4 regions of the Acetoanaerobium sticklandii genome follow, and region 1 is predicted to be linked to each of the others. Evidence: riboswitches for the same ligand, from Rfam matches in the RefSeq annotation. Region 1 holds a riboswitch; each other region holds the start of a gene.

Region 1 (3,379 bases):
GGGCCTATAGTAAAAGATGGAAAGCAGCTTTCAAGTCCTCATTATGAGCTTAATAAATACGCTTCATTGCTAGTTGACTCTACAGGCAACGCACTTCTTGCTTACCTTTATTCAAATATTCAAGTAGAAAATAGCTCAAGAGGTATAAATGTAGATATATCAGCAATAAATAAACCGAGTAAAGACTATGGAAACATAGTAATATACACTAAAGAATACACTCCTAACAGCCCAGGCGCTAATAAAACTTATTTTGACCTTACAGAGATAGTAGTAGAAAACGACATCGTAAGAGAAGTAAGATGTGGACAGCCTAGTGTGGCAATTCCTGAAAATGGTTACGTGATACTAGCAGCTGGAGCAAATAGCTTTGTACTTCAAGGAGCTTTTACTCCAGAAGAAAAGGTCAAGCTAAAAACAGATATAAACTTAAATTACAACAATATAAAAACTGCAATAGGTGGAGGTACTATGCTTCTTAAAAATGGAGTAGAGACATCCATAACCCAGAGTGTGAGCGGAAAAAGTCAAAGAACAGCTCTAGGAATCACAGCGGACAAAAAAATGCTCATAGTCACTGTAGACGGAAGAAAATCTCCGTTTATAGGAATGGATGAAAAAGACATGCAAGCGTATATGAAAGCGCTAGGAGCAAAGGATGCCATGATGCTTGACGGAGGAGGCTCTACTCAGCTGATGGCAGACGGCAAAATTCAAAATACTATGGCATCTGCAGAAAGGTCACTCGTAAATGGGCTTACTATCAAAAATACAGCTCCAAAAGGTAGTATCTCTCAGATTGAAATTTCTGTGCTAAATGAAACTATTTTCCAAGGAGACAAGGTAGAGCTTGCTATAAGAGCCTTTGATGCTTCTAAAAATCCTATAGACATAACTACTCCTAGTTTTCAGGTTTCTGGAGAAGGAATATCAGGGAGCTTTGATGGCAGATATTTCACGCCGACTTCATCAGGAAGTGGAAATATAGTAGCTTCATATGGAGGAGTTACTGGAAAAATTCCAGTAGAAGTACTTAAGAAAAATGCACCTGATACTAAAATGGTTCAAACTCTTCCGGATTCAGGAACAGCAGCAGTATTTGGAAACATGTCAGGTGGAGAAAGCATAATTGATCAAGCATTTAAGGCAAAGCTCGCAAGCTCAGCCAGCTCAAACCAAGCTGTAATGACTCTAGGTGCTGGGGATAACGCATTTTTAGGAGCGGTGTCAGCGCCAAAGGAAGCCTTTAATGGGGCATATAAATATAAAACCGTTGGAAATACAACATTTATAAGCGTGGACAACAGAAATGGCGGAGTATACAAAGTAAAAGGTCAATGGGACTATTTAAAAGGACTAATGTCAAAAAGTGCTGGGAATGTAGTCATAGTGCTTCAAGGCAGTGACAAGTCCGCAGACAGTATAGACCAAAATGCATTTGACAAAATCATCCAAAAAGAAGCAAAGACTAAGAATGTATATGTCGTATATTCAGGTAAGAGTTTTTCCTCTAGAGTAGATGGAAATGTAAGCTATATCAGTGTGGTAGACTATGCATCTATGCCAAAAACCAATATATATCAAGATATAAAATACCTTCAGTTTGCTGAAGCAGATGGAAAATTGGTATATGGATTCAAGCCTGTGCTTACTCCATAAAACTGATACAAAAATAGTAAAAAATATTTTTCAAAAACATATTGACATATGGTTTTGGCTAATATAAAATAAAATCCGTTGCACAATAAATGAATAAATTCTTGAACCTTATCAAGAGAGGTGGAGGGACTGGCCCTGTGAAACCCGGCAACCAGCACAGCAATGTGAGATGGTGCCAATTCCTGCGAGATATATTCTTGGCAGATGAGGTAACTTTAGTAGTTATGCCTCTTCTGCGTATGTGTATGAAGAGGCTTTTTAATGCAAAAAAGTCTACATTATGTACGATGTGCCACCTTGGCATATACAAGTGATACGGTTTACAGCATTTAATGCTAGAGATGAGGAGGATTTATTAAATGAGAAGATTATTTACATCAGAATCTGTTACTGAGGGCCATCCAGATAAAATGTGTGACCAGATTTCAGATTCAATACTAGACGCCCTTTTAGTTCAAGACCCTAATTCACGTGTGGCGTGTGAGACAGCAGTTACTACAGGTCTTGTTATGGTAATTGGAGAAATAACTACTAACGCATACGTAGATATCCAAAAAGTAGTAAGACAGACAGTTAAAGAAATCGGATACGATAGAGCAAAATATGGATTTGACTTCGAAACGTGCGCAGTAATTAATGCTATAGACGAGCAAAGTGCAGACATAGCTATGGGTGTAGACGAAGCCCTAGAGCACAAAGAAGGGACTATGAAAGATGAAGTAGAAGCAGTAGGAGCTGGAGACCAAGGTATGATGTTTGGTTTTGCTTGCGACGAGACTCCAGAGTTTATGCCACTTCCTATTTCACTAGCTCATAAGCTAGCTAAAAGGCTTTCAGATGTAAGAAAAGACAAAACTCTTGATTACTTAAGACCAGATGGAAAAACTCAAGTAACAGTAGAGTATGAAGATGACAAACCAGTAAGAATAGACACTATAGTAATATCTACACAGCACAACCCAGAAGTAACTAGAGAGCAAATTGAAAAAGACTTAATCGAAAACGTAATTAAGCCAATAGTAGATAGCAAGTTACTTGATGAAAACACTAAGTACCTTATCAACCCTACAGGAAGATTCGTAATCGGAGGACCTCAAGGAGATTCTGGACTTACAGGAAGAAAAATCATCGTAGATACTTACGGTGGATACGCTAGACACGGTGGAGGAGCTTTCTCAGGTAAAGACTCTACAAAGGTAGACCGCTCTGCAGCATACGCAGCTAGATGGGTTGCGAAAAACGTAGTAGCAGCAGGACTTGCTAAGAAATGCGAGATTCAGTTAGCTTATGCAATCGGTGTAGCTGAACCGGTATCAGTACTAGTTGATACATTTGGAACAGGTGTTATCGCTGAGGAAAAGATTTCTGAAATCATTTCTAAAAACTTTGATCTTCGCCCAGGAGCTATAATTAGAGACCTAGGACTAAGAAGACCGATATTCAAGCAAACAGCAGCTTACGGACATTTTGGAAGAACAGATGTAAGCCTTCCTTGGGAAGAGCTAAACAAAGTAGACGACATTAAAAAAGACGCTGGATTATAAAAATATCATAAATAATAAATTCAGCAATTTAAACCATTATAAGTTGTTTATGGAGCTTAAAAGCTTATAAAAATAAAGGATTAGTACTCAGGGAAATCTGTATACTAATCCTTTTGTTATTTATATTTAAATTTTGCTTCTTCAAAATTTAAATACGATATAATTTTTAAATTCGA
Region 2 (3,379 bases), 200 kb from region 1:
TAGAGAAGGTCCTTCTATTCAGTTAGGAGCATGTATAGCTGAAGGGGTTGGAAATAAAATTGGAAAAGGTAGACTAGAAAAAAGAATACTTATGGCTAGTGGAGCGAGTGCGGGATTAGCAGCAGCATTTAATGCACCTATGGCAGGTGTGATTTTTGCCTTAGAAGAAATTTTTAAGTATTTTTCTCCAATCATTTTACTATCGACTATTTCTGCTGCAGTAACTGCAGACTTTATTTCGAAAAAAGTTTTTGGTATGAATCCAGTTTTTAATTTTCCAGTAAGCCAAACAGTACCACTTAATGGATACTTAATGCTTATATTTTTAGGAATTGTTTTGGGGATTTCTGGAGCTATCTATAATTATACTTTATTTAAAACTCAAAAATTTTATAAAAAATTAACTTTTCTTAATATAAGAACAAAAATAATAATTCCTTTTATTCTAGCAGGATTTCTAGGTTTAGTTTTTCCACTTGCAACAGGAGGAGGCCATAAGATTATAGAATATCTAAATCTTAAAAATGGTATTAGTTTTCTTGTTTTAATCTTAATAGTTAAATTTATTTTTTCGATGTTAAGTTTTGCATCAGGAGCTCCTGGTGGTATATTTTTTCCTTTACTTATTTTAGGTGCAACTATTGGAAGTATCTTTGGACATGTAATGATAGGAAATGGAATTTTTGATGAGAGTCTTTTTAATAATTTTATTATCCTTGCTATGGCTGGATATTTTACGGCTATTGTAAGAGCACCTATAACTGGTATAGTTTTAATAATGGAAATGACAGGTTCTTTCAACCATTTGCTTTCACTCACAGTTGTTTCAATTACAGCATACATAGTGGCAGAGCTTTTAAATAGTCCTCCAGTATATGATAAATTACTTGATAATTTAATAGTTCAAGAACATCCAGAAGATGAGAAAGAACATATTAATAAAATTCTTGTAGAAATAATAGTTCAGCATGACTCTGTTTTTGAAAATTCTTTGGTAAAAGATTTACATTGGCCAGGAAAATCTCTTCTCGTCGCTATAAAAAGAGGAGAAGTAGAACTTATTCCAAAAGGAGATACTAAAATTATGGTGGGAGATTATTTGGTTGTATTAACAGATATTAATTGTGAGTCTAAAATAAGAGAAAAATTAGAAAAATTGAATTTACGCCCTTAGAAAAAAGTGACTGAAGCTAACGATTTAATAATTTAAAAAAATACTTGCAATTTATCCTAGAACAGTGTATTATAAAAATCAAACTTAATAAAAGTTGCTTATCAAGATTGGTGGAGGGACTGGCCCTACGAAACCAGGCAAGGGTTTTATATAAAACCGAGTGCTAATTCCAGCAGACAATAGTCTGAGAGATAAGTGTAGCCTACAAGTCTATTTTTGTATTTAGATTTGTTGATTTTATTTATTTAAAATCATAAAGCCGCACTTTGTGCGGCTTTTTTAATTTCTCAGACTCTCAATATGAAAAGGAGAGGATATTAATGAAGAATTACAGTGTAGAAACTCAGTGTGTACAGGCAGGCTATGAACCAAAAAGTGGAGAGCCAAGAGTAGCTCCTATAGTGCAGTCAACTACTTACAAGTACGATGATGCAGATCAGGTTGCAGCTTTATTTGATTTATCAGCAGTAGGTCATATGTATTCCAGAATCAGTAATCCAACTGTAGAGGTTTTGGAAAAAAAGCTGACTGTTTTAGAAGGCGGAGTAGGGGCTCTTGGGGTTGCTTCAGGGCAATCAGCAAATTTCTTTGCTATTTTTACTTTGTGTAGCGCAGGAGATAATTTTATCTGCCTTTCAAATCTATACGGTGGAACCCATACGTTGTTTACTTCTACTTTAAAGCGTATGGGAATTGAGGCAACTATACTTCCATGCACAATAGAGCCTAAAGAGATTGCAAAACATGTAAATTCTAAAACAAAGCTGCTATTTGCAGAAACGTTAGGAAATCCTGGTGTAGAGGTACTTGATATAGAGGCTTTTGCAAAAGCCGCACATGATAATAAATTGGCATTTGTTGTGGACAATACCTTTGCTACACCTTATTTATGCAGACCGATAGAGCATGGAGCTGATATAGTTACTCATTCCGCTACGAAGTATTTAGACGGTCATGCAACTAGTCTAGGTGGCGTGATAGTAGATAGTGGTAATTTTGATTGGAACAATGGGAACTTTGATTGCCTTACTCAGCCAGACCTAGCATATCATGGGCTTAGCTATACAGAGACTTTTGGAAACCAAGCCTTCATCGTAAAGGCAAGAGCATCGCTTCTTAGAGATTTAGGCTCTACGATGAGTCCCAATAATGCATTTTTAATTAATTTAGGAACAGAAACCTTGGCTCTTAGAATGCAAAGACACAGTGACAATGCTCTAGAGGTTGCGAAGTTTCTTCAAAGCCTAGATGAGGTTGCATGGGTGAACTATCCGAAGCTAGAAGATTCAAAAGACTACAAGCTTGCTGAAAAATATCTTCCTAAAGGCGCTTCTGGAGTTATATCATTTGGAGTGAAAGGCGGAGTAGATAAAGCCAAGCTATTTATTAATTCTGTCAAGCTAGCAAGTCTTGTAGTTCATGTAGGAGATTTAAGAACTCATGTGCTTCATCCAGCTAGCATGACTCATAGACAGCTAAGTGAAGAGCAGCAGATTAAAGCTGGGATTGCTCCTGAGATGATTAGGCTATCTGTAGGAATCGAAAATCCAAAGGATATCTGCGATGATTTATACCAAGCACTAAAAGCTCAGGCGTAAGGGGGAATAGTCTTGCCTATAATAAATTCTACTAATACGGACCTACTAAAGGAGTTTTACGACAAGGATATTTTTCAGATTCCAGAGCTAAGAGCAACGACTCAGGATATAAGACCTCTGAAAATAGGTATAGTCAATTTAATGCCTAACAAAAAAGAAACAGAAATCCATCTGATGAAGGCGCTTTCTAATACGCCTCTTCAGATAGAGCTTGATTTAATAAGAACAAAAAGCAGAAAAAGTAAATACACCGATATGGAGTACCTTACTAAAAACTATAAAACCTTAAACGAAATTAAAAATAATAAATACGATGGACTTATCATAACAGGAGCTCCAGTTGAGCATTTGGAGTTTGAAGAGATTGATTACTGGGATGAATTAAAGGAGCTATTCGAGTTTGCCCGTACACATGTTTACTCGAGCTTATTCATATGCTGGGCATCTCAGGCGGCTTTATATTATTACTACGGTGTACAAAAAAGGAATCTAGGTTCAAAGCTAAGCGGAGTATTTGAATATGAACTAGCTGAGGATTCAAAGCTAACTAGAGGTCTAGATGATAATTTTTTCTATCCTCAGTCGAGAAATACTGAAAACGAAGAAG
Region 3 (3,379 bases), 400 kb from region 1:
TGCATTTGCATAGTCTATTGCATCTTCACGGGATTTGATATCCCAGATTCTCCATGGAGCAATTACTTTTATATCTGGATCAAAAGCTGCTATTCCTACTTCGAAACGAACCTGGTCATTTCCTTTTCCAGTACATCCGTGGCAGATATAAGGAGCGCCTTCTATATGAGCTATTTCTACTAGCTTCTTAGCTATTAAAGGTCTAGCTAGAGCAGTTCCTAGAAGATATTTGCCTTCATAAAGAGCATTTGCTTTAATCGATTTATATACATAGTCTTTTACAAATTCATCCACTACATCAGCTATATATACTTTTGATGCTCCTGATTTTATAGCTTTTTCCTGAACCTTTTGCATATCTTCATCTTGTCCTACGTTTATGCAAGCAGCTATTATATCTGCATTGTAGTTTTCTTTTAGCCATGGAATGATTATAGAAGTGTCAAGTCCACCAGAGTAAGCAAGTACTATTTTATCTTTTTTAGTTATATTATTTGTTTTCATTATATTTTCCTCCATTATTTTAGAAATTAAAAAAATCCGCCTCTTCGTATTACAAAGAGACGGATTTATATCCGCGGTACCACTCTAATTAATTGTATTTGTGCACTAATACAATTCACTCGATATCGTTAACGGCGACAGCCGTGCCTTCATACTTTGATTTCAAAAGGCATCCTCAGGGTCCCTTGTTCGGTTAAGGTGAGACTGTCGGCCTTCCACTCTGTGCCGACTCGCTGGAGTCATCTCTTAGCTTACTTTTCCCATCACTGGATATGCATATACTTGTTTTTTTCTGATTATAGGGATTTAATTTTTACTTGTCAACATCAAAAAATATATTTTTATGTTTTAAAAAATTATTTTTATATATAAATAATCGGGGAATAGCCATGAAATTATTATGAAAAACATTTTCCTAAAGCTTAAAAATTTTTTAAAATATTTTTACAAAAGTTAAAGTTTTTGTTTACAATTGAGCAAATTTTGTTTAATATAATTTAAATTATATATATTTTTAGTAAGTAGATGATTTATTATATGAGGTATTAAATTTTGGTAGATTAATAAATATATAGAATGAATAGAGTATATATTAAAAGGGGAGAGTAATATGAGTAAGCTATCAGATATGGAAAACATAGGACCAACACTAGAGCAACGATTAATAAATGCAGGAATAACTACTCCTATAGAGCTTAGAAAGCTAGGTTCAAAATCTGCATATGTGATATTAAAAGAGCATGATATAGATGCCTGCATTAACACCCTGTATGCATTAGAAGGAGCTATACAAGGGATAAGATGGCATGATCTGGCAGACGATATCAAAGCTGATTTAAAGAGATTTGCAGACTCAGAAAAAAAGTAAAGCTGGGATTAAATGAAAAAACAAGAAGAATTACTACAAAAAAATATTAGGCAGTTTTATGTATATATGCTAAGATGTAAAGATAACAGCTTGTACACTGGATACACAGTGGATATCGATATGAGGTTTAAACTTCACTGTGAAGGAACAGCATCAAAGTACACTAGAGCAAGGCTTCCAGTTAGCTTGGTTTATGTGGAAAGGCACGATACAAAAAGCAGTGCAATGAAAAGAGAGTGCAGTATAAAAAAACTCTCAAAGCTTCAAAAAGAAGCATTAATTAAAAACTCAATAGTATGATTCTTATCGAGAGAGACGGAGGGATATGGCCCTGTGAAGTCTCAGCAACCTTCAGCCCAGGCTGAAAAGGTGCTAAATCCAACTGCTTAGCAGGAAGATAAGAGAAAACTTATAACTAGGCTTTCTCTTTGAGAAAGCTTTTTTTAATGTAAAGGAGAGAGCAATGATAAAAATATTCGATGGTGGATTTGGAAGTCAGCTTATTAGCAAAAGTATATGTTTTGAATGTCCTGAGGAGTTAAACTTAACTCAAGGCGAAGTAATCAAGCAGATACATAAAGAATATGCAGATAATGGAGCAGATATAATTACAACCAATACCTTTGGAGCAAATCCTCTTAAGTTAAAAAGCTATGACCTAGAGGATAAGGTAATGGAGATTAACGTTGCAGGAATAAACTTAGCTAAAACTACAGGCAAAGAGATAGCTTTTTCTGTAGGGCCTACAGGTGAATTTGTAAAGCCTGTAGGGGATGTGAGCTTTGAAGAAATGTACGAGATATTTTACAGACAGCTTGAAGCTATAACTATATCTCAGCCTGATTATGTAATCTTTGAAACCTTTAGCGATATAGGAGAGCTAAGAGCAGGAATAATTGCATTAAAGGATATTTTTAAGAAGCACAATATAAAAATTCCTATACTCGCCTCTATGACCTATGACAGCATCTATACCTTGACTGGAGTATCGCCAGCTGCCCAAGGAGTTATTTTAGATGCTCTAGGAGTGGATGCCATAGGAATAAACTGCTCAAAAGGACCAAAGGATATACTTGAGTTACTTGTAGAGATAGAAAAGTATACCAGTGTAAAGCTTATTGCTCAGCCAAATGCAGGGATGCCTGAGATTGTAGGAGAAGATGTAGTTTATAGCATGTCAGCTAGTGAATTTGCAAATCAAATGAAGCCATATTTTGAGCTTAATATGGGATATATAGGCTCTTGCTGTGGATCTACTCCTGAGTTTACTAAAGAGCTAAGAAGGCTAGTCGATAGCATAGAAGTAAAAAATATTAAGGAGAATAAAGCAAGCTCTCATGGATATCTTGCTTCAAAAGGCAAGGTGGTTTCTTCAGAAGCATTTATTTTAATTGGAGAAGCCATTAATCCTCATGCAAGAAAAGCTGTAAAGCTGTATATGGAAGAATTTGATATAAAAGGGCTTACAAGCGTTATATCAGAGCAGTGCTTAAAAGGCGCAGATGTAATTGATATCAATGTCAATGCAGAAGGAGCAGATAAAAAAGCATTAGCAAGGGAGCTAGTGATAAGTGGACAGCTAAATTCTGATTTTGTACTTTGCATAGATTCCAAAGAGCCTGAAATCATAGAAGAGGCGCTTAAAAATTATGCAGGAAAGGCGCTTATAAACTCAGTTGCATTGGACGAAAAGGAATTAAGTGAAATCCTTCCTCTTGCAAAAAAATATGGTGCTAGTGTGATAGGACTATGCATAGAAAATGAAATACTGCCAACTACCATAGCTGAAACTGTAGAAATAGCAGAAAAGCTTCAGAGCAGACTCCTAAGTGAAGGAATACGGGCTGAAGATATCTATATAGACCCACTGCTTTTCACAAATAAAACCTACAGCATATCGCCACTTGATACAGTAGAGATTGTAAGGCAGTTATCAAATAAAGGAATAAAGACCTCTCTTGGGCTGAGCAATGTTTCTTATGGCATGAAAAATAGAGATAGATTAAA
Region 4 (3,379 bases), 690 kb from region 1:
AGAAACTTGCAGACTAAATTTACAAGGAGTGAGGGGCAGCATGAGGGAAGAAATAAGTTCTGGTGGAGTCATTGTTTTTGGAAACGCCATCCTTCTCCTAAAAAAATATAATGGAGACTGGGTTTTACCTAAAGGTAAAGTAGAACCTGGAGAAAAGAAAGACGAAGCCGCCCTAAGAGAAGTGTTTGAAGAAAGTGGATTGAAAGCTGAGATAATCAAATATCTAGGAGAAATTCATTACACCTATAAAGAAAATTGGGATGAAAATAAAAGAGTCCATAAGACGGTATATTGGTATCTGATGCATTCCAGAAGTATGGATACAGTCCCTCAAAGAGAAGAGGGCTTCATAGAAGCCAAGTTCATTCATATAGATAGAGTGTTAGAGATGGCAAAATATGATGACGAAAAGGAAATAATAAAAGTTGCATTAGATGAAATTAACAAAAAATCATATAATAACTCAGGTGATTAAAGTGTCATTTTCAACTCAAGTTAAAAACGAGCTTTCAAGGATTATTCCTGAAGATAAGAATGTTAGAATTGCTGAATTAGCTGCCTTAATTCGCATGAGCGGAAGCCTGCAGCTAATGGGCTACAATAAATTGTCATTCAAGGTTGTTACTGAAAATGCTGCAATTGCAAGAAAAGTTTTTTCTTTGCTAAAAATGTGTTTTAATATTCATGTAGAAATACAGGTTAAGAAAAATAAGAATTTAAAAAAGAACAATACATATTTCTTGTTTGTATCATATGAACAAGGGGCAAATGATATATTAGTAGAAATAGGTATACTAAAAAAAGACGGTAAGGATTATACTATTCAAAGCGACATACCTGAATCCTTCATCTCTGATGAAAAATCAAAGCGTGCATATATTAGAGGAGCTTTTCTAGGTGGGGGATCGATTTCAGATCCAGAAAAAACCTATCATATGGAATTTGTTACTGTAGATGACGAGCTAAGTACCTACATAAGAAATTTACTAAATACATATGATTTTAATGCTAAAATAGTACCTAGAAAGAACACCTACGTAGTATATATCAAAGAAAGCAATAATATATCAGATTTACTTAACATAATGGGAGCACATAATGCTCTATTTCAGCTAGAGGACGTTAAGATTATGAAGCAGATGAGAAATGATGTAAATAGGATTGTCAATTGTGAGACTGCAAACCTTACTAAGACAGTAAATGCATCTATGAGACAGATAGAAGCTATAAACTATATCATAAATACAGTAGGTATAGACTACCTCCCTGAAAGTCTTCAGGAAATAGCAGAGCTAAGAGTAGAATATGAAGATTTAAGCCTTAAGGAACTAGGCGAAATGCTAGATAAACCACTTGGAAAATCAGGTGTTAATCATAGATTGAAAAAAATAGAAGATATTGCAAACGAACTAAAAGAAGGGAGAAAGTAAAAATGATAACAAAGGAACTTACAATAAAAAATGAAATAGGATTACACGCAAGACCTGCAGCTCTCTTTGTTCAGACTGCAAACAAATTCTTATCAGATATAATGATAAAAAAAGCAGGAAAAACTGTAAACGCAAAGTCAATAATGGGAGTTATGGCTATGGGGATATCTAAAGGTGAGATGATAGAAATAATAATAGATGGCCCAGATGAGGAAAACGCTATCTCTGCCATAGAGGACCTTATCAACGTAAAACTACTAGAGTCATAATATAAAAAAATTAAAAAAATATAGATTAATAGTGTTGACAAACGATATTAATCTATATATAATTCATATTATTCTAAACGATATAAAACAACTGAATCTTATCCAGAGAGGTGGAGGGACTGGCCCTACGAAACCCGGCAACCAGCTGCATTGCAGCATTGGTGCTAATTCCTGAGGTATTATTACATACCTAAAGATAAGAGATAACTGAAATCTTAGTTTATTAATCTCTTTCTTTGTGAAAGAGATTTTTTTATTTTCAAAAAAGATTTCTTATATTCATAAGCAATTTTGGTTAGATTAAGGTGTTGAGCTTTTATTTGTTTAGAAGTGGATTAGTCGACAAAATCCGATTTGCAATTTAATTATCAAAAATTAAGGAGGCTAAAATTGATTGACATTAGAAATCTATCAAAGGTATATAGTGATTCCAAAACACCCATAATTGCTCTGGATAATATAAACATTCAGATTGATAAAGGAGAGATATATGGGATAGTAGGTCTAAGTGGAGCTGGAAAGTCTTCGCTTGTCAGATGCATTAACAGAATAGAAGAGCCAACAAGTGGCGAAATTTATATAGATAAAATAAATATAATGGATTTAAATCAAAAGGATTTAAGGAAAACCAGAAAAAAGATTTCGATGATTTTTCAAGGGTTTAATTTGTTAAATAGCAAAACTGTATATGAAAATATTGCATTTCCACTAAAACTAGATAAGCTTCCAAAATCTGAGATAAATGCTAGAGTAAATGAATTACTAAGCTGGGTTGAGCTTTCAGACAAAGCAAATGCTTATACTTCACAGCTTAGTGGAGGACAAAAACAAAGAGTTGCTATTGCTAGAGCTCTAGCTAGCAAACCAGATATTTTATTATCGGATGAAGCCACTTCAGCTCTTGACCCGAAAACTACAAATCAAATTCTAAGTATGCTTAAAAGGATTAATAAAGAAATGAATATAACTATAGTAGTTATTACTCATGAGATGGAAGTGGTAAAAAGTATCTGCGATAAAACAGTGGTGCTTGAAAATGGAAGGATTATAGCTCAAGGAAATACAATCGATATTTTTTCAAATAAAGATAATTGTAGCCCAGATATATTTTCTAAAGAAGAGTCTTTAGATTATAAAGAGCATTATAAGGGAGAGCTATTAAAGCTTAGCTTTGTGGGAGAGAATGCTAAAAATCCAATAATATCAAATCTCGTAAAGAAGTTTGATTTAGAGCTAAATATTATTTCAGGCAACATTGAATATATACAGGAAAAGCCACTTGGAACTTTGATTGTGGAATTAAAGCGCCATGACAATCTAAGCACAATTATAGATTATTTAAATAATCACGATGTTCGGGCAGAGGTGTTATAAAATGATAGAACTATTAGATTTACTCATACCATCAATTAACGAAACCCTATATATGGTATTCATATCAACTGTATTTACGGTTATCCTGGGGCTACCTCTAGGAATACTTCTAGTGATAACAAGAGAAGACAGTGTACTACCAAACAGCAATATTTATAATAGCTTGTCAATTCTTATAAATATCACAAGATCGATTCCCTTTGTAATTTTAATGATATTTATAATCCCTTTTACTCGGCTAGTTGTTGGAAGTTCAATTGGAACAAATGCAGCCATAGTGCCTTTAGTGGTAGCGGCTATTCCTTT

What was found. A riboswitch is a leader RNA that binds a small molecule or an ion and turns the genes downstream of it on or off. The one in region 1 is predicted to bind S-adenosylmethionine.
Region 2: another riboswitch for S-adenosylmethionine. It lies ahead of CLOST_RS10815 (O-acetylhomoserine aminocarboxypropyltransferase/cysteine synthase family protein); the one in region 1 lies ahead of metK (methionine adenosyltransferase).
Region 3: another riboswitch for S-adenosylmethionine. It lies ahead of CLOST_RS00885 (homocysteine S-methyltransferase family protein); the one in region 1 lies ahead of metK (methionine adenosyltransferase).
Region 4: another riboswitch for S-adenosylmethionine. It lies ahead of CLOST_RS08375 (methionine ABC transporter ATP-binding protein); the one in region 1 lies ahead of metK (methionine adenosyltransferase).

The regions. Positions count from the first base shown of each region.
Region 1 is NC_014614.1:2,479,448-2,482,826, reverse strand. Features, by position in the region: gene CLOST_RS11830 (phosphodiester glycosidase family protein) at 1-1,659, shown strand, start outside; SAM riboswitch class I at 1,765-1,870, shown strand; gene metK (methionine adenosyltransferase) at 2,019-3,203, shown strand.
Region 2 is NC_014614.1:2,276,947-2,280,325, reverse strand. Features, by position in the region: gene CLOST_RS10820 (ClC family H(+)/Cl(-) exchange transporter) at 1-1,174, shown strand, start outside; SAM riboswitch class I at 1,270-1,372, shown strand; gene CLOST_RS10815 (O-acetylhomoserine aminocarboxypropyltransferase/cysteine synthase family protein) at 1,495-2,772, shown strand; gene CLOST_RS10810 (homoserine O-acetyltransferase/O-succinyltransferase family protein) at 2,785-3,379, shown strand, end outside.
Region 3 is NC_014614.1:166,466-169,844, forward strand. Features, by position in the region: gene CLOST_RS00870 (argininosuccinate synthase) at 1-504, opposite strand, end outside; T-box leader at 557-780, opposite strand; gene CLOST_RS00875 (TfoX/Sxy family protein) at 1,115-1,372, shown strand; gene CLOST_RS00880 (GIY-YIG nuclease family protein) at 1,385-1,672, shown strand; SAM riboswitch class I at 1,673-1,776, shown strand; gene CLOST_RS00885 (homocysteine S-methyltransferase family protein) at 1,836-3,379, shown strand, end outside.
Region 4 is NC_014614.1:1,786,786-1,790,164, reverse strand. Features, by position in the region: gene CLOST_RS08390 (NUDIX hydrolase) at 41-475, shown strand; gene whiA (DNA-binding protein WhiA) at 477-1,430, shown strand; gene CLOST_RS08380 (HPr family phosphocarrier protein) at 1,433-1,699, shown strand; SAM riboswitch class I at 1,795-1,902, shown strand; gene CLOST_RS08375 (methionine ABC transporter ATP-binding protein) at 2,090-3,073, shown strand; gene CLOST_RS08370 (methionine ABC transporter permease) at 3,075-3,379, shown strand, end outside.